2 regions of the Chryseoglobus sp. 28M-23 genome follow, and region 2 is predicted to be linked to the other one. Evidence: predicted binding sites of a transcription regulator. Region 2 holds the regulator's gene; the other holds the start of a gene.
The links. The regulator HspR, encoded in region 2, represses chaperone genes until heat shock. The targets are predictions, from matches to a motif close to AAGTTGAGTCNNNNNGACTCAACTT.
Positions count from the first base shown of each region.

Region 1 (9,997 bases), 370 kb from region 2:
TCGCCCGCACGACTCCGAGCGCCCCGACGATCGCGAGCATCACGCCCGGCTCGACGGAGCTGCGCGTGCGGTTCGACGCGGCCTCCAACGGCGGCTCGCCCATCACCGCGTACGAGTACCGCGTCGATGACGGCGCATGGGTCTCGACCGGAGGTCTGGGCACCGCGTTCTCGATCGCGGGGCTGACCAACGGCACCGAGTACCTCGTCACCGTGCGTGCCGTCAACGCCGTCGGCGACGGACCCTCGTCCGAGCCCGTCGCGGCGACCCCCGTGGCGGTGCCCGGCCAGCCGACGATCGTCTCGTACCTGCCGACCGACCGCACCCTCACCCTCACGGTGGATCTCGCCGACGACGGCGGCACCGAGGTCACAGGCTGGGAGTACTCGACCGACGCGGGCACGACCTGGGCCGCAGCGGGAGCCGACTCGAGCCCCTTCTCGATCACCTCTCTCTCCTCCGACGTGGATGCGCGACTCGTCAACGGCGAGAACTACACGGTCATCGTGCGCGCGGCGAGCGCTGCGGGCGTCGGTGCGGCGTCGGCCCCGCGCATCCTGACTCCGCGTGCGGTGCCGGCCCAGCCGGTCACGTCGCTCACGGCGCTCGACGGCGCCGTCTCGGTGGCCTTCTCGGTCGCCGACGACGGCGGCTCGCCGGTTCTCGACCTGCAGTACAGCCTGAACGGTGCGCCGTTCGTCTCGACCGGCACGCTCTCCTCGCCGTTCGTGCTCACGGGGCTCACCAACGGGCAGCCGGCCACGATCGAGCTGCGGGCCGTCAACGTCTCCGGCCCGAGTGCGGTCTCGGATGCCCGTTCCGCGACCCCGCGCACGGTTCCGGGCGCCCCGACCGGCGTGGCCGTCGTCTCCGGCAACGCTCTCGCCGCGGTGTCGTGGTCGGTGCCGGCCTCCACGGGCGGCGCCAGCATCACGCAGTACACCGCGAGCGCATTCGCCACGGCGAGCTCGACGACCGCGCTCGCGAGCTGCTCGAGCGCGAGCACCGCCTGCGAGATCACGGGACTGAGCAACGACACGACGTACTTCGTCTCGGTCGTCGCGCAGAACGCCGCGGGCACGGGGCCTGCGTCGGCGCCGCGCGTGTCGGTGCTGCCGCTCGCGAAGCCCTCGGCCCCGACGCTCGGCACGGTGACTCCCGCCAACACCTTCCTCTCGGCAGCCTTCACGCCGGGCGCTGCAGGCTCGCGTTCCATCACGGGCTACGAGTACCAGCTCAACGGGGGCGAGTGGCGCCCCGCGGCCAGCACGTCGAGCCCCATCGTGATCTCCGGCCTCGCCAACGGCACGGAGTACACGGTCGCGTTGCGCGCGGTGAGCGCCGCCGGTGCCGGGGAGGCGTCGAACACGCGCACCGCCACGCCCTTCGCCCTGCCCAGCACGCCCGATTCGGCGACGATCGTGGCGGAGCCCGCGAGCGGCTCCGCGATCGTGAGCTGGGAGGCGCCGAACGCCAACGGCTCGACGATCACGAAGTACACGGTCGTCGCCTGGTCGGCGGCCTCGCAGGGCAGCCAGCTGCGAACGTGCACGACGACGGGCGCGACGAGCTGCACGATCACGGGCCTGACCAACGGCACGACGTACTACATCACGATCGACGCGACCAACGCGGCAGGCACGAGCACGCGCTCCACGCCGCGCGTGCCCGTCGTCTACACGGGCAAGCCCGGCTCGGTGAGCGGTGTGACCGCCGTCGCCGGTGACGCGCAGGCCTCCCTCACCTGGACCGCGGGAGCGGCGGGCGCGAGCGCCGTCAGCGACTACACGGTCTGGTACCGCGCCGTCGGCGACAGCGACTACACGCGCTTCATCGAACCAGTCTCGACCGACCGGTCGGCCACCGTCACCGGGCTCACGAACGGCACCGAGTACACGTTCATCGTCTACGCCGTCAACGCGCAGGGCACGAGCCTCGCGAGCGCCCCGTCCGCCGCCGTGAGCCCCACGGGCATCGGCGTCGCGCCGACCTTCGCAGCGCCGGTGCGCACGCCGGACGGTTTCACGGTCGCGATCAGCAACTACTCGGAGGTCACGACGTACGGAGCGAGCGCGACGAACGGCGCGAGCGCACGTGTGAGCGGCTCCACCGTCACCGTGAGCGGCCTCGCGGCGAACGCCGAGTCGACGGTCACCGTTGAGGCGGTGCGCCACGGCTACACGACCGCGTCGGCGAGCACGAGCGGCACGTCGCTCGAGGCGGGTGTCGCGCCCGTGCTCGGCGAGCCGGTCTCGATCGACGGCGGTTTCACCGTGCAGCTCGAGAACCTCGACGCGCTCGCCGTGTACGAGTTCTCCCTGCCGGGTGAGGCGACCGCGACCCTCGACGGCACGACCGTGACGGTCGCAGGCCTCGCCCCGGGGGAGAGCGCCGAGCTCACGGTCACGGCCCAGCGCGCCGGTCGCGCCGACGCGCCCACGACGGTGACCGGCGAGGCCTTGCCCGCCGCACCGAGCCCGCAGCTCGGAGACGTGACGCGCACCTCCGACGGCTTCACTGTGCCGCTCGTCGACGCCGTCGACGGCGTCGACTACTCCGTCTCCTCGACGGAGGGCGTCGCGGCTCTCAGCGACGGCGTGATCGTCGTCACGGGTCTCGACCCCGAGCAGGAGGCAACCCTCACGGTGACCGCTTCCCTCGCGGCTCACGTGGATGCGTCGACCTCGGTGACGAGCGCGGCACTGGGCACCGGCATCGCGCCCGCCCTGTCACTCGGCGACCGCACGCCGGACGGCTTCAGCGCGACGATCGACAACCCGCAGGACGGCGTGGACTACCTCGTCTCCACGACGGCGGGCTCCATCGTCCGCAGCGGTACGACCATCACGGTCACGGGACTCGCCCCGGCGCAGAGTGCGACGGTCACGGTCGTCGCGGTTGCTACCGGTCGCACCGACGCCCCCTCGAGCGTCACCTCGTCGGCGCTCGGTCAGGGCGCGATCGACCCGGCGGCCCCTGAGCCCACCCTCGACGGCTTCCGCGCTGAGATTCAGGACTTCGATGCCGAGGCGACCTACGAGGTCACGACCTCCGCGGGAGCGGTGGCGCTCGAAGGCGAGACGATCGTCGTCACGGGCCTCGCCCCCGGCGAGTCGGCGACCGTCACGATCGCCTTCACGAAGGAGGGTGAGACGGATGCCACGGCCGAGGTGACCGGAGCGGCCCTCGCCATCGGCACGGCCCCGACGTTCTCGTCCTCCACGAGCTCGGCGAGAGGCTTCACCTTCACGATCACGAACTACTCGGCCGAGATCAGCTACACGCTCGCCGCGACCAACGCCGGCAGCGTCACGCGCAGCGGCGCAACGGTCACGGTTGCCGGTCTTGCCCCGGGTGCGACGTCCGCGGTGACGGTCACGGCGAGCCGTGTCGGCTACCGGGATGCGTCCGCGGTGACCTCGGGCGTGGCCCTGCCCCCGGCACCGACCCTCCCGGGGCGTAGACCTGTCATCATGCGGAGACTTGTCGCGGCGGCACGGCGCTACCCCCTCGTCGCCGCAGACCACGCCGCAGAACCCCGGCACATCGACGGCGATCGTCGATGGCGAGACTCAGCAGTCGACGATCGTGGTCGACGGCGAGCGCTTCACGGTCTCGACCCAGGGTGCAACCCTCGTCGTCGAGCCGATGTCGGGCGGCGCCTCAACCGGCTCGAGCGGCGGTACCACTCCCGTCGTGTTCGTGGGCGGCGACGTGAGCATCGACGTCGGCGGGTTCGCGGCTGACAGCTCGATCGAGATCTGGGCGTACTCGACGCCCACTTATCTGACGAGCATGACCGTCGGCTCGGATCTCGCGGCTGGCACGGTCGTGACGCTGCCGTCGAGCATCCGACCAGGCGAGCACACGATCGTCGTGACGGGCACGGGCGCGGATGGCGAGCCGATCGAGCTCTCCCTCGGCATCCTCGTGGTCGAGGAGATCGAGGAGCCTGCGGCAGAGCCCGCGGTCGTCGCGGATGACGCGACCGAGGCGACGACGGAGACCGATGGCGGAGCCTCGACCGGTATCGTCATCGCCTTCGCGATCCTGGCACTGCTGCTCGCGACGGGTCTGCTCTTCTTCCTGCTGGCGCGTCGTCGCCAGCGAGGCAGTACCGACGACAGCGCAGCCGCGCGGGCCTGACGCCACCGGGAGGGTCGGTGAGGCAAGCCTCGGCTTGCTGGCGCCGCGCCCTCCCGGGGCGTAGACCTGTCATCATGCGGAGACTTGTCGCGGCGGCACGGCGCTACCCCCTCGTCGGGCTCGCGGTGCTCGTCGGCGCCGTGGGGCTCGCGCTCCTCGCCGCCGACCTCGAGCCGATCGCCCGCTGGGGAGTGTCGATCTTCGCTCTCGGGGTCGCCCTCAAAGAGGGCGTCGGCATGGTGCGCAGCCTGCTCTCCGGACAGTTCGGGCTCGATGTGCTCGCGATCATGGCCATCGTGAGCACCGTCGTCGTGGGCGAGTACTGGGCGAGCCTCGTGATCGTGATCATGCTCGCCGGCGGCGAGGCGCTCGAGGATGTCGCGGCGGGCCGTGCGCAGCGCGAGCTGCGATCGTTGCTGGGTAAGGTGCCGCAGCAGGCTCACCGCCTCTCCGCCGAGGGCGACGTCGAGGATGTCGCGGTCGACGACGTCTCACCGGGCGATCGTCTACTCGTGCGCCCCTCCGAGGTCGTTCCCGTCGATGGCGAGCTCGCGAGTGCCGCCGCGACCTTCGACGAGTCCTCTCTCACGGGGGAGAGCATGCCCGTCGAGCGGCAGCGCGGCGATGCCGTGCTCAGCGGCTCGCTCGCCGGGGCCGACGCGGTCGAGATCGTGGCAACGGCACGCGCCGCCGACAGCCAGTACCAGCGCATCGTCGCGCTCGTGGAGGAGGCCTCCCAGTCGCGCGCCCCCATCGTGCGCCTCGCTGACCGCTACGCGCTGCCCTTCACGATCGTGTCGCTCGTCATCGCGGGCGTCGCCTGGGCGCTCAGCGGCGACCCCGTGCGCTTCGCCGAAGTGCTCGTCGTCGCGACGCCGTGCCCGCTGCTCATCGCCGCGCCCGTCGCGTTCATGGGCGGCATGTCGAGTGCTGCCAAGCACGGCATCGTCGTCAAGAATGCTGCCGCGCTCGAGCGGCTCGCGCGCACACGCACGGTCGCCTTCGACAAGACGGGCACTCTCACGCAGGGGCATCCGCAGGTCGTCGCTGTGCACCCGGCCGGTGGTATCGATGAGGATGACCTACTACGGCTCGTCGGCTCGGCCGAGCGGTACTCCTCCCATGTGCTCGCCGCAGCTCTCGTCGAGGCCGCGACCGACCGCGGCCTGGCCCTCGGCAGCTCGGAGGATGCGCGCGAGGTCGCCACGCACGGCGTCACCGCGACCGTCGACGGCCTCGCTGTCGTCGTGGGCAAGCCGGCCTTCGTGGCCGAGCACGCCGTCGGCGTGGAGCGGCGAGAGCTGCCGAGCGGCGAGTCCGCCGTCTACGTGGCGGTCGATGGAGAGTTCGCGGGCACGGTCGTGCTGCGCGACGAAGTGCGGGCGGATGCCGCGGCGACGCTGCGCGTGCTGGGCGAGCTGGGCATCCGGCGCACCCTCATGGTGACGGGCGACGTCGAAGCGACCGCGCGCCCCATCGCCGCCGGTCTCGGCATCGACGAGCTGCACGCGGAGTGCCTCCCGGAGGACAAGGTGCGCATCGTGCGCGAGCTCCAGCCGCGTCCGGTCGTCATGGTGGGCGACGGCGTCAACGACGCGCCTGTTCTCGCGGTCTCGGATGTCGGCATCGCGATGGGTGCGCGCGGCTCGACGGCCGCCTCCGAGTCGGCCGACGTCGTCATCATGCTCGACGACGTCGCCCGCGTCGCCCGCGCCGTGAGCATCGGGCAGCGCACTGTGCGCGTCGCCTTGCAAAGCATCTGGATGGGCATCATCATCTCGGTCGGGCTCATGCTCGTCGCCGCGTTCGGGTTCCTGCCCGCGATCGCCGGCGCGGCCCTACAGGAGGTCGTCGACCTCGTGGCGATCCTCGGCGCCCTGCGCGCCGTGCGCGCGGGGGAGGCGCGGCTGCCGGGGCTCGATCGGGCCGGAGGCATGAGAACGGGCCCCGCATCCGAGGATGCGAGGCCCGTCGAGGCACCCTCCCGCGGGAGCGCGCCCGGAGGCGTCACCCGCTAGGCGGAGACCTTCTTGCGGTCGCCGGCCATCGCAATCTCGATTTTGCGCGGCTTCGCCTTCTCGGCCACGGGGATCATGACGCTCAGCACGCCGTTCTCGTAGTGGGCCGAGATGTTCTCGGTGTCGATGTCTTTGCCGAGGGTGAGCTGGCGCAGGTAGCTGCCGGTGCCGCGCTCGCGGGCGAGCCACTGGACGCCCTCTTCGGTGCGGGCCGAGCGCTCAGCGCGGATCGTGAGCAGCTGGCCATCCACGTCCACATCGACCGTGCCGGGGTCGACACCAGGGAGGTCGGCGGTGAGCACGTAGTGGTCGCCGTCGCGGAACAGGTCCATGGGCATGAGGCGCGGGCTCTGGCGCTGGTCGAGCATGCTCGAGGCAACGCGGTCGAGCTCGCGGAACGGGTCGAAGAACATCGTCATCGCGGTACTCCTTGTCACGTCGCCCGCCGGGTGGCGGGTGGTCGATGTAAACCTGAGTCGGGGTGACTCAAGTAAGGAGATATTAGCACTCGAGTAGGGAGAGTGCCAAGTGTTCGCGCACGGCGAAAGTCCTGGTGAGAGCGGCTTCTCACCCGTGAATCGAGGTTCTCAGTACCCGACGAAGTAGTCGGTCTGCATGCGCTTCGCACCCGCCGCACGAAGGGCCGCACGCCCCGCGGAGACCACTGCAGGGGCACCCGAGACGTACCCGCGCCGAGAAGCGAGGTCGGGCACGAGCTCGAGCAGGGCATCCCGCGTCAGGCTCTCGAGCGGCACCTCGACGACGCGCGCTCCCGCCGCCTCGAGAACGTCGCGGTAGAGCAGCTCGCCGGGGTTCGACGGCACGACCAGCACGACGACGTCGCGCCGCTCGCCGCGGGCCGTGAGCTCGGCGAGCTGACTGGCGAACGGCGTCACGCCGATGCCGCCCGCGAGCAGGACCAGCGGGATGCTCCGGTCGCGGGGCAGCAGGAAGTCGCCGGCGATGAGCGTGGTCGCCACGCGGGCCCCCGGCTTGAGCTCGCGCAGGGTTCGCTTGAGCGTGGAGCCCGGGTCGGGCATCCGCATGCCGAGGCGCACGATCGGATCGCTCGGGGCCGACGCGATCGTGAAGCTGCGGCGCATTCCCCTCTGGTCGGCTCCGTGCGGCACGTGCAGCTCAAGGTACTGGCCCGCCTCGAAGCGCAGCGGCCGCGAGGGCTCGAAGCGCAGCTCGGTCGCGTGCGGCGAGAGGGGCGCCGCGCCGATGAGGCGCAGCGAGACACCGGGGCGGCGCGAGACAGCGAAGGCGACGATGTTGCCCACGACGAGGGCCAGCTCGGGGGAGGTGTAGAGCGGGCCGAGGCTGAAGGGCACCGAGAACACCACGGCGACGACCGCCGCGGTGAGCCACTGCTGCCAGCGTCGCGGCGGCAGGGTGAGCGGCTCGGTGAGCATGAACCCGGCGAGGAAGACGATGGGGAACAGCAGCAGCACCGAGCTGTAGGCGTCGAGCGGCGCGGCGCCCGTGAGGGTGATGCGGGTGCCGATGATCGCGACCGTGAGCACGATCGCGACGAGCCCGACGTCGAGGCGCCGCGTGCGGTCGAGCAGCAGGAGGGCGCCGAGGGCGACGACGGGCAGCATGGCGGGAGTCGCGATCCACCACGCGCCGATCGTGAGCCCGGCGAGGCTCGCGACGAGCACGCCCGTCGCGGCAGGGTTGAGCAGATGCCGCCCGCGCCACACGATGAGGTACTTCGACAGCGCCGCGATGATGCCGGCGGCGGCGGCGCCCACGAGCGCCATCGTGGCGAGGCTCGGCGGCACGAGGCACACGATGATGAGCGCTGTGATGACGCTCGACTCCCGGTGCGGCACGACGCGCGCGAGTCGTGCCGCGACCTCGTTTGCGCCGAGAGTGGCGACGAGCACGACCCCTGCGGTGCCGAGGATCGCGTGCGGGTCGGGCCCGATGATGTCGAGGAACGCGAGGACGACACCGAGAGCGAGCACCACGACGAGGCTCGCGGTCGCCAGTCGGTACATGCTCACGCGGCCGGTGACGGCATCGATCGTCGCTCTCATGCGAACAGCTCTCCTGACAGGTCGGGGCTGCCCTCGAGGCGGCCATCGTCGAACAATCGAACCCACTGGAACGGGAAACGCTCGGCCAGGCGCGCCGGTTCGGTGAGAAAGAGCGCCGTCGCGAGCCCATCGGCGAGCAGCGCCGTCTCGGCGATCGCCCACGCCGCGATGACTCCGCCGACCGGTCGGCCCGTCGTCGCGTCGACGATGTGGTGCAGGCCGTCGCCCCACGCGCGCCGGTTCGACGCCGACCCGCAGAGGGCCGCGCCGCGCACCTCGACGACGCCGACCGCCTTCGCGGGGTTGGCCGGGTTCTCGAGAGCGACACGGATGCTGCGCTCGCCCCAGCAGCGCAGGTCTCCGCTCGCATCCACGACGGTCTCGATCGCGCCACGGGCCTGCAGCAGGTCGCCGACGAGGTCGACGAGGTAGCCCTTGCCGGCCGCGCCCACGTCGAGCAGCACGGGGGCGGGGCAGTCGAGCACGAGCCCGGCCGCGGTCTCGCGCAGGCTCAGGGCGTCGCCCCAGCGCGGCGCAGCGCGCGGGGCGCCGCGCGGCTCGAGCCGGTAGGTCGCGTCGTAGCCGAGCTGCTCGAGCGAGGCGCCCGCGAGCGGGCTGAGCCTGCCGTCGGTGAGGTCGTGCAGCTCGCGGTAGAGGTCGAGCATCGGCGCAGCATCCTCGGGCAGGGTCCAGGAGCCGGCCCCGCGCGCGATGCGGCTCACGAGCGAGTCGGTGCGGAAGCGCGACCAGTCGCGGTCGAAGCGCTCGATGCGCGCGTGCACGGCGGCGAGGTCGTCGTCGCTGAGTTCGCCGTCGGCCTCAACGCCGTGTTCACCGTCGTGCTCGCCGCCGTGCGCACCGCTGACGTCGAGGCGCCATGGCACCCCGATCGCGTCGAAGCGGCTCGACGCCACGTCTCAGCCCTCGAGCGCGTCGGCCTTGATGCTCGCGATGGCCTCGCGGAACCCGCCGCTCGTGAGCGAGGAGCCGGAGACGCGCGTGACGTCGAGCAGGTCGATGTCGACGCCGACCGCCTCGGCGGCGATGCCCTCGGCGAAGGCCGACTGGTAGAACTCGGTCGTCGGGTTGTTGGGGTTGGTCGTCACCTCGACCTCGGTCACCACGTCGTCCTCGAGCGTGACCGCGACGATGATGTTTTCGCTGCCGTTGGGTGAGGTGTAGGTGCCGTTGGCCTGGTAGCTGCCGTCGGCGTAGCTCGCCGAGGTGTCGCCAGGGGTCGTGCCGCCGGCCGTCGCGCCCGCATCAGCGCACCCGGCGAGGGTGCCGAGGAGGGTGAGCCCCGCTGCGGTCGCGTACATCGGCAGGGCTGCGGGGTGTGTGGTGCGTGTCATCGGTCTCCTCGTGGCGGCGGGGGCGGGCTGCCGTCGCGAGGGGCCCGTCGAGACTCGACGCCCTCAGCGATCGCGTGCTGCTCCCAGCATGGTCATCGTCAGTGAGTATTCGCTGTGGTCGAGCCGAGCGATTGCTTCGCGATACCCGAAAGCCCGAGAGTGCGCCCGTTCGTGGCATGTGTGCTCGCACGAGCGGTCGCACTTGCCTCGCGGCGGCACAGTCGTGCCGGTGCGAGTCTGGCTAGCCGCCGACGACGACCCCGTTCGCCCACACGCGCTCGGTGCGCCAGTCGTCATCGAGGACGACGAGGTCGGCGGCGAAGCCCGCCGCGAGCGAGCCCCACTCGTGGTCGCGGCCGAGCACGCACGCCGGCGTGCGGGTGAGCGCCTCGACTGCGCGCGCCTCGTCGATACCGGCGACGGTCACGGCCGTGCG
Region 1 covers NZ_CP061846.1:302,206-312,202, forward strand. The annotation lists gene IE160_RS01490 (beta strand repeat-containing protein) at 1-3,746, shown strand, start outside; gene IE160_RS01495 (hypothetical protein) at 3,715-4,146, shown strand; gene IE160_RS01500 (heavy metal translocating P-type ATPase) at 4,221-6,164, shown strand; gene IE160_RS01505 (Hsp20/alpha crystallin family protein) at 6,161-6,583, opposite strand; gene IE160_RS01510 (FAD-dependent oxidoreductase) at 6,752-8,209, opposite strand; gene IE160_RS01515 (FAD:protein FMN transferase) at 8,206-9,123, opposite strand; gene IE160_RS01520 (FMN-binding protein) at 9,127-9,561, opposite strand; gene nagA (N-acetylglucosamine-6-phosphate deacetylase) at 9,803-9,997, opposite strand, start outside.
Region 1: IE160_RS01505 (Hsp20/alpha crystallin family protein) is a predicted target of HspR. The motif match lies at 6,633-6,657, and genes of this name have one in related genera.

Region 2 (9,997 bases):
CGTGCGAGTCGATGGCTCGACCTGGAGCGCTGCCTTCCCCGGTGAGGTCACGCAGAGCCAGCAGCCGTTTCCCGTGGACGGCATCGGGGAGCTCACGGCAGATCTCACTGTCTGGGAGACCGACACGGAGGCCATGCTCGTGCAGGTCGTGGCTCTGCCCGAGGGCGACGGAGAGGCTGCAGCGAACCTGCTCCAGACGGGAGCGAGCCTGGGATCGGTCGTGGCGGGTTCCCCGCTCCTGGATGGCGACGGAACCTTCCGAGGCCTCCCCGCGGTCGTCGTCGAGGCCGACCAGGACGGCGCCCTGCTGGAGCTGCTCGCCTTCGTCGACGACACGACGCTGTACCAGCTCATCCACGTCAAGTCCGACCCGGGTGCCGCCGACCGACTTCCTGCGCTCGCTGCGAGCTTCGAGCTGCGCTGATGACCCCTCCTCGAGTGGCAGGGCTAGCACTCACTGTCGCCGCGGTCGCGGCCCTCGCTGGGTGCACGGCGGGCAGCGGGCCGACGTGCACGACGTCGGTCGCGCTCGTAAGCGACCGCGCCGATGGTGCCGTCGAGCTGTCGAACGCGAGCGCCCAGCTGCAGCTCGAGGGTCGCGTCATCGCCCTGTTCGCCACCGACTACGCGCAAGACGGGCTCACCGCTCCCGGGCGCCAGCCCGAGATGGCGCCTGATGGCACGCTCCTGTGGATCGATCTGGGAGACCCGAGCGGCATGGGCGAACCACTCTCCCTCGCCGCCGGCGACTCAGTGGAGTTCGGTGCCGGTGACCCGCCGATCATCGCTAGTCACTGGACACCCGAACGCTTCGACATGCTCGCGCCGGATGCGACGGGAGCGGTCGAGGTACGGCAGCTGGGGGAGAGCGTCTGCGTCGATGTGGATCTGCAAGGGGACGCCTTCAGGGTGAGCGGGACGATCTCGGCTCCGCTCGACATCGCTCCCTGATCGGGCGAATCAGCCCCGGCGGAACGGTCGCCAGACGACGACCTGGTTCGACTTCTGCGCGCGCGTTCCCGCCTTGAGCGAGATGACCTCGCCCTCCGCGCCGGCGGCGAAGACGCGGCGCCCCGGCTTGGAGAGCAGCTCGTCGGCGAGCGCCGTCTCGAGCTCGCGCACGCGGCGACGCAGCTCGGTGACCTCGTTCTCGAGCTCGAGGATGCGGCGGATGCCCTCGAGGTTGAGACCCTCGCCGCTGAGTCGGGCGATCTCGCGCAGCTGCACGACGTTGCGCATCGAGTAGCGGCGACTCTGCCCCGCCGTGCGCGTCGGCGACACGAGCCCGAGGCGGTCGTACTGCCGCAGGGTCTGGGGGTGCATCCCGGCCAGCTCCGCAGCGATCGCGATCGCGAACATGGGGGTGTCCTCGTCCACCTGGTCTCCTCCCACGTCGCTCCCGCCTCGGCTCATTGTGTCGCGCGCTACCCGCGGGCGCGAGCGATGAGGTCGTCTCGAGGGTTCTCGGCCGGCAGCGTCGCCGCGAACTCGCGCAGCTTCTTCGTACCCTCGGCGCTCACGTGCGCGGGCACCGCGACCTGCACGGTCGCGAGCAGGTCGCCCGTTCCCTTCGGCGTCGTCACGCCGCGGCCCTTCACGCGCAGCACGCGGCCGCTCGGTGTTCCCGGAGCGACCTTGAGCTTGACCGGGTCGCCCCCGAGGGTCGGCACCTCGATCGTCGCGCCGAGGGTCGCCTCGACGAAGGTCACGGGCACGTCGACGCGCAGGTTGAGACCGTCCCGCTCGAAGACGGGATGCTTGCGCACCGAGACCGTGAGCACGAGGTCACCGGCGGGACCGCCGTCGATGCTGCGCTCGCCCTTGCCCTTGAGGCGGATCTTCTGACCGTCCGAGACCCCCGCGGGGATCTTGACCGTGAGCGGCTTGCCGCCTTGCCGCTCGAGCGTGACGGTGTCCCCCTGGATCGCGGTGAGGAACTCCAGGGACACCGAGGCGGTCTGGTCGCGACCCTTGGTCGGGCCGCCGTAGCCGCGGAAACCGCCCGTCGTCTGGCCGAACCGGCCGTCGCCGAACATGCCGCCGAAGATGTCCTCGAAACCGCCAGCGCCGCCTTGCTGGGCGCGGCGACCACCGGCGCCGCCGCCGAACATGCCGCCGAAGACGTCCTCGAATCCGCCCTGCCCGCCGCCGCCGGCGGTGAAACGGGCTCCCGAGCCCATCGCGCGCAACTGGTCGTACTCGGCGCGCTGGGCCGGGTCGGCGAGGACGGCGTGCGCCTCGCTGATCTCCTTGAAGCGCGCCTCCGCAGTCGCGTCGTCGGGGTTCGAGTCAGGGTGGTACTTGCGAGCGAGGGCACGATAGGCCTTCTTGAGGTCTGCCGCCGAGACGTCCTTCGGCACGCCGAGAACGGCGTAGAAGTCCTTCTCGAACCAGTCGTTGCTGGCCATGTCGCCCTCCTAGTTCTCGGGAACCGAGACGGCCACCTTCGCCGGGCGCACGAGCTTCTCCCCGAGGGCGTAGCCGACCTCGATCACATCGGCGACGGTGTTCGACGTCGCCTTCGCGCTCGGCAGCTGCACGAGAGCCTCGTGCAGGGCCGGGTCGAAAGGCTCGCCGATCTCGCCCACGCGTCGCAGGCCGTACCGCTCGAAGCTGCTGCGCATCTTCTGCGCCACGAGTTCGAGCGGGCTGCCCTCGAGGTCGCCGTGCGAGGCCGCACGATCCAGGTCGTCGATCGCCGGCAGAAGGGAGCGGATCACCTCGGCGACGACCGCTTCGCGGTTCGCCGCGCGATCGCGCTCGACGCGCGTGCGGAAGTTCGCGAGCTCGGCCTCCGCGCGCGCAGCGCGGTCCCGGTACTCCTCGATCTCCTTCGCCCCAGCCTCCGAGAGGATGTGGTCGATGTCGGCGTCGAGAGAGTTGCCCGACTCCGAGACCTCCACGTCGGCATCCTCGACGGCGAAGAGCTCGTCGAGCTCCTCGGCATCCGTCGTCGCGCCGTCCTCGGCGAGAGGGGCGTCGTCGTCGCGAGCAGCCTGATCGCTGTGCTCGTCACCGTGTTCGTCGGCCGCGGCCGGGGTGGGGGTGCCCTCCTCGGGCACCTCCGCCCCGTCCTCGTTCTTGCGCTTCTTGGCCGCCATCGGCTTACTTCTTGTCCTTGTCGGCGTCCGAGTCAGACTTCTCGTCCTCGTCGTCGACGATCTCGGCGTCGACGACGTCCTCATCGTCGTCCTCGGCCGGCGCCTCGGGCTGCTCGCCCGCGGCGGCTTCCGCCTGCGAGGCCGCGTAGATGGCCTCGCCGAGCTTCGTCTGAGACTGGTTGAGGGTGTCGAACGCCGACTTCACGGCGTCGTCGTCGTCACCGGCGAGCGCCGTCTTGAGAGCATCCACATCGGCCTGCACCTCGCTCTTGACGTCGTCGGGGAGGTTCTCCTCGTTCTCCTTGATGAGCTTCTCGATCGAGTAGGCGAGCTGCTCGGAGTTGTTGCGCAACTCGGCCTTCTCGCGACGCTCCTTGTCCTCGGCGGCGTGCTCCTCGGCCTCGCGGATCATGCGCTCGATGTCGTCCTTCTCGAGCGAGGATCCGCCCGTGATGGTCATCGACTGCTCCTTGCCGGTGCCCTTGTCCTTCGCGCTCACGTGCACGATGCCGTTGGCATCGATGTCGAAGGTCACCTCGACCTGAGGGATGCCCCGAGGCGCGGGCGCGATGCCGGTGAGCTCGAACGTGCCGAGGTTCTTGTTGTCCCGCGTGAACTCGCGCTCGCCCTGGAAGACCTGGATCGCCACGGAGGGCTGGTTGTCGTCCGCCGTCGTGAAGGTCTCACTGCGCTTGGTCGGGATGGCCGTGTTGCGCTCGATGAGCTTGGTCATGATGCCGCCCTTGGTCTCGATGCCGAGGCTGAGGGGCGTGACGTCGATGAGCAGGACGTCCTTGCGCTCGCCCTTGAGGACGCCCGCCTGGAGGGCCGCGCCCACGGCGACGACCTCGTCGGGGTTGACGCCCTTGTTGGGCTCCTTGCCGCCTGTCATCTTCTTGACGAGCTCGTTGACCGCGGGCATGCGGGTCGAGCCGCCGACGAGCACCACGTGGGCGATGTCGTCGACCTTGACCCCGGCCTCCTTGATGACATCTTCGAAGGGCTTCTTGGTGCGGTCGAGCAGGTCGCTCGTGAGCTCTTCGAACTTGGCGCGGCTCAGCGACTCGTCGAGGTTGGCTGGGCCGTTCTCGGTGAGCGAGAGGTACGGCAGCTGGATGTTGGTGCTCGTGGAGCTCGAGAGCTCCTTCTTCGCCTGCTCGGCGGCCTCCTTGAGGCGCTGCTTGGCGATCTTGTCCTTCGTGACGTCGACGCCCGTCGAGTCCTTGAAGCGCTTGACGAGGTAGTCGACCACGCGCTCATCCCAGTCGTCGCCGCCGAGCCGGTTGTCACCGGAGGTCGCCTTGACCTGGATGGTGCTGAAGTCGTCGTCCTTGCCCACCTCGAGCAGGCTCACGTCGAAGGTTCCGCCACCGAGGTCGAAGACCAGGATGAGCTCGTCCTCCTTGCCCTTGTCGAGCCCGTAGGCGAGGGCCGCCGCGGTCGGCTCGTTGATGATGCGCAGCACGTTCAGCCCCGCGATCTCGCCGGCCTCCTTCGTGGCCTGGCGCTCAGCGTCGTTGAAGTAGGCGGGCACGGTGATGACGGCGTCGGTGACGCTCTCGCCCAGGTACTGTTCGGCGTCGCGCTTGAGCTTGGCGAGAATGCGCGCGCTGATCTCCTGCGGCGTGTACTTCTTGTCGTCGATCGCCTGGGTCCAGTCGGTGCCCATGTGGCGCTTGACGCTCGCGATGGTGCGGTCGACGTTGGTGACGGCCTGGCGCTTGGCGGTCTCGCCGACGAGCACCTCGCCGTCCTTGGTGAAGGCCACGACGGAGGGCGTGGTGCGGAAGCCCTCTGCGTTGGCGATGACGGTGGGTTCTCCACCTTCGAGGACGGAGACGACGGAGTTGGTGGTTCCGAGGTCGATGCCGACGGCACGTGCCATGGTGGTGCTCCTTCTGGTGTTGGGGTGACGCTCTGAAGTCGGGGGCGCGAAAGGTTGAGTCGCGCGATATCAAGTTTGAGAGACCGGATGCTCGGTGTCAAGTCGAGGGGCGAAAACTTGAGCTGCCCTGGCTCAACTCTCAGGGTTCTGGCGCTTGGTCTTGCGAATGTGCGCGCGATCGCTACCGGCTGTTCACCGGCTCGCAGTAGCGTGAGCGCATGACTGAGAAGCCCGGCGACAACGATGTCGACACGCCCTCCTCTTCCATCGAGCCGCCGACGGTCGCCCGCACGGGTGCCGTCGCCGCCGCGGGTGGACCGTTCAGCGAGAAGCCCGTTCCCCGCCGGCAGGTGTGGTCATGGGCACTGTGGGATTGGGCGACGCAGCCCTTCAACACGGTCATCCTCACCTTCGTCTTCGCCGCCCTCTACTTGACATCCGATGCCTTCATCGATCCGGCGGTGGTCGCGCTCGGTACGGAAGACCCGGAGTACCGGCGCGCGATCGACGGGCTCTCCGCGAATTACGGCGTCGCGACTCTCATCGCGGGCCTTCTCATCGCCCTCGTCGCCCCCGTGCTCGGCCAGCGCGCCGACGCCGCGGGCAATCGCAAGCTCTGGCTCGGCATCGGCACGGGTCTCCTCATCGTCTGTACCGCTGGCCTGTTCTTCGTCGAGGCCATGCCGGAGTTCTTCTGGCTCGGCGCGATGCTCATCGCCGCCGGCTCGGTCTTCGGCGAGATCGCGGGCGTCAACTACAACGCCATGCTCAAGCAGGTCTCGACCCGCGCGACGATCGGCCGCGTGAGCGGACTCGGCTGGGGCTTCGGCTACCTCGGCGGGATCGTGGCGATGATCATCGTCGTCGTCGCGCAGACCTTCGACTTCTTCGGCCTGCCGCTCGACAACGGCCTGCCCTTCCGCATCATCGCCCTCGGCTGCGCGGTGTGGACGCTCATCTTCGCCATCCCGATCTTCCTCAACGTTCCCGAGTCGGAGCCCGCCGCCGGCCGCCCGCGCGTCAACTTCTTCCGCTCCTACGTGGTGCTGTGGCACGACATCGTCGATCTGTTCCGCACGGCCCGTCAGACCTTCTGGTTCCTGCTCGCCGCCGCCGTCTACCGCGACGGGCTTGCGGGTGTCTTCACGTTCGGCGCGATCCTCGCCTCCGTCGCCTTCGGCTTCAGCGCCAACGAGGTCATCATCTTCGGCATCGCCGCGAACCTCATTGCGGGAGTCTCCACGATCTTCGCCGGTCGCCTCGACGACAAGTTCGGCGCACGCCGCGTCATCCTCTTCGCTCTCGCCGGGCTCAGTGTCTCGGGCGTTCTGGTCTTCCTGCTCGAGCCCGCGGGCGTCGTCGTGTTCTGGATCTTCGGCCTTGCCCTCACCGCCTTTGTCGGTCCCGTGCAGGCCGCGAGTCGTTCGCTCCTTGCGCGCGTCACCCCCGCCGGACGCGAGGGTGAGATCTTCGGCCTCTATGCCACGACGGGTCGCGCCGTCAGCTTCCTCGCCCCTGCCGCATGGGCCGGGTTCATTTCGACGGCGTCGGCTCTCGGTTCCCCCAACGCAACCCTGTGGGGCGTGCTCGGCATCGTCGTGATCCTCGCCATCGGCTTCGTGCTCATGCTCTTCGTGAAGCCCGGCGAGCACGCTTCCCTCGCCTCCCGCAGCTAGAGGGCTACGTGCGCGCGAGCGCCTCGATGTCCTCCTCGAACTGCGTGGAGACGACCGACGAGACCGTCGCGCGGGTCTTCGCGATCGCCTCGAGGTAGTCCTCGGTGGAGGGTCCGAGCTTGTGCTCCCCGCCCTCGCCAAACACCGACTGCTCGAGCGCGGCCTGGGCGGCCGACCGCGCCGCGAACTCGATGTCGGCCGGCGAGTAGCCGTCGGTGCTCGCGACGATCTGCGCGACGTCGAGGCTGCCCTGCACCGATTCGGGGATGTACCGCGACCAGATCGCCTCCCGAGCCGCGGCGTCCGGCAGCCCGATCGGGATCACGTAGTCGAATCGACCGTGGCGGAGGAACGCCGCGTCGAGTGCGCGGATGAAGTTCGTCGCGCATATCAGCAGCCGCCCCGGGGAGTCGCGGAAGGCCGGGATGATCTTGAGCAGCTCGTTGGTGACGCCCTGCATGGCCGACGGCGGCTCCCCGCCGCGCTGCGCCGCGATCTCCTCGACCTCGTCGATGAAGACGATGACGTGGTCGAGCTCCGCGATGTTGAGGAACGTCTCCCGCAGCCCCCCGGCGAGACCCTGGGGGCTGTGCGCGAGACGCGAGGGGAAGACCTCGACGAAGGGCCACTGCAGGCGCGACGCCACCGCCTTCGCGAAGGTCGTCTTGCCGGTGCCGGGAGGGCCGAAGAGCACGATCGACCGTGGCGGCTCCACACCGAACTGCTCCGCGAGAGCCGGGTCGGCGAGCGGGAGGACGAGTCGTCGCTCGAGCAGCTCCTTCTCCGCGTGCATGCCCGCGATCGATCCCCACAGATCGCGAGGCAGGATGCGCCCACCGAGGTCGCGCAGCACCGACAGCTCACGCTGCTTGACGGGAATCTCGCGCTCGAAGTAGCTCAAGTGAGCTCGATCCTCGAACCCGGCCTTCGTGAGCGCCCCGAACTGCTGCTGCTGATCCGGCACGAGGATCGACAGCCGCGTGAGACCCTGCGGCGCCATGCGCTGCTCGAGGGCTGCCAGCAGAGAGCCGGCGATGCCCGATCCGCGCGCCGAGGACGTCACGGCGAGGAAGACGATCCACCCCTGATCGTGGGCCGCCCGCGCGACGGCGACGCCGAGCACCTCCTCGCCGCGCACGGCGATGACGGCATGATCCTTCTCGCACGAGGCGAGCACCTCGGCGAGCGCGTACACGGGCTCGACGCCCTCCTCGCGCACTTCGTCCCAGAGGCGCAGGATCGCATCCATGTCGGCGGGCTGGTAGTCGCGAAGGCGCACGGCGGTCATGTCTCATGGTCGCAGGAGCTTCCCGGGAATTCGACCCCGATCACCTGGCAGAGTGAACCCATGACCCCTGGCTCCCCCACGACCGCGCAGAAGGCCGAAGCGCTCAGCGCCCTCCACGTGCCCGGCGACCCGCTCATCGTGACGAACGTGTGGGACTCCATGACGGCCCGCATCGTCGCCCGCACACCGGGGGTGCGCGCGCTCGCGACCGCGAGCCACTCGGTCGCCTTCGCGCTCGGGGTTCCCGACGGCGAGGGCATGACCGTCGAGCAGGCCCTCGACGCGGCGCGGCGCATCACCGGCTCGACCGAGCTACCGGTGAGCGTCGACTTCGAGCGCGGGTACGCACGGGACGCAGCCGGGGTGCGCGACAACGTCGCGCGGCTCATCGACGCGGGCGCGGCGGGTATCAACATCGAGGACTCGCTCGGCGGCGCGACGAGCGAGCGCCGCCCGCTCGAGGAGGCGGCCGCGCGCGTCGCCGCGGCCCGCGCGGCCGCCGATGCCGCAGGCGTGCCCCTCGCGATCAACGCGCGCACCGACACTCTCGCGGGCTCGCCCGACAACTGGGACGAGGCGATCGACCGCGCCAACGCCTACGTCGATGCGGGGGCCACGAGCATCTTCATGCTCGGCCTCAGCACCTCGCGACAAGTCGCCGACGCCGTCGCCGCGGTGCGGGCACCGATCGCGGTCTTCGCCCACCCCGGCTACCTTCCTCTGCAGCGGCTCGCCGAGCTCGGCGTCGGCCGCGTCTCCTTCGGCCCGCAATCCCTCGGCCTCACGCTGCACCACCTGGCGGCGGCCGCCGCGCAGCTCACCGCACGCGGCGAGTACCCGTCCGAGCTCGCCTACCGCTACGAGTTGTGAGGGCTCTCCGATGAGTGACGACGATCTCGACGCCGTCGGGCCCGGCTGGCAGCCCGACCCCGAGCGCGCAGGCTACGAGCGCTGGTTCGACGGCACCGCCTTCACCGGGCGCGCCCACCGCGAGCCCGACCCTTTCTCGGCGTTCAGTCCCGCCGTCGCGCGCTCGCTGCGGCCGGGCCCCAATCGGGATGCCCGGCTCGCGCGCCTCGGCATCGCCCTCACGATTCTCGGCTTCGTCACGCAGCTGCTCGCCTCCTCCGGTCTCGTGAGCGTGCGCGGCGTCGACGACACGGCCCTCGTGCTGCTCGCGCTCGCGTTCGCGGCCGCCGTCGCCGCGCTCACCGCCGTGCTCGCGCTGCGCGCGCTGCACCGCGCGCCCCGCCTCGGCGGCAAGGGCATCGCGACGCTCGCACTCGGCGTGAGCATCATCCTGGGGCTCGCCCCCGTGCTGCTGCTCGTCGCGATCGGCTTGGCGGGCGGCGCGGGGCTGCCTTCCTAGCGCGACGAACCGCCCGGCTCAGCGCACACGCACGACCGCGGCCGACCAGGCCGGCAACGAGAATTCAGCGCCGTCGGAGCGGTCGAGGTGCTCGAAGCGAGCATCCGGCGTCGTCGCGAGAAGAATGTGCGCTGACCGCTCGCCGCGTCCATCGGCCGCCTCCATCGGGAAGGTCGCCGGCTCACCGAAGGCGACGCACACGCTCACGAGTCCCGCAGCGGGATGGTCGAGACCGGCCCCGCGGTCCATGCGGAATCGGCTCGGCGCGGTGTCGCGCGCCGGGCCGCGCGACTCGGCGCTCGTGTGGGCGAAGCGCGGGTCGGTCAGCTCGGGCGTCGCGCGGCGCAGCGCGAGGAGGGCGCGGTGCAGGTGCAGCAGCCGAGCGTGGCGGTCGTCATCGAGCTCCTCCCACTGCAGTCGCGCACTCGCGAACGTCGCGGGGTCCTGCGGGTCGGGCACGACCGACTCGTCCCAGCCCATCTTCACGAACTCGGCGAGGCGCCCCTCGGCGGTCGCCCGGCCCAGCTCGGGCTCGGGGTGCGAGGTGAAGAACGGCCACGGCGTCGAGGCGCCCCACTCCTCGCCCATGAAGAGCATGGGCGTGGAGGGGGTGGTGAGGTTCAGCACCGCCGTGACCGCGAGCTGGTCCTCGGTGAGGCTCTGCGAGAGCCGGTCGCC
Region 2 covers NZ_CP061846.1:2,477,219-2,487,215, forward strand. The annotation lists gene IE160_RS12080 (hypothetical protein) at 1-424, shown strand, start outside; gene IE160_RS12085 (hypothetical protein) at 439-951, shown strand; gene IE160_RS12090 (heat shock protein transcriptional repressor HspR) at 961-1,413, opposite strand; gene IE160_RS12095 (DnaJ C-terminal domain-containing protein) at 1,425-2,408, opposite strand; gene IE160_RS12100 (nucleotide exchange factor GrpE) at 2,418-3,101, opposite strand; gene dnaK (molecular chaperone DnaK) at 3,106-4,986, opposite strand; gene IE160_RS12110 (MFS transporter) at 5,205-6,662, shown strand; gene IE160_RS12115 (ATP-binding protein) at 6,667-7,950, opposite strand; gene IE160_RS12120 (isocitrate lyase/PEP mutase family protein) at 8,011-8,820, shown strand; gene IE160_RS12125 (DUF2510 domain-containing protein) at 8,831-9,319, shown strand; gene treZ (malto-oligosyltrehalose trehalohydrolase) at 9,338-9,997, opposite strand, start outside.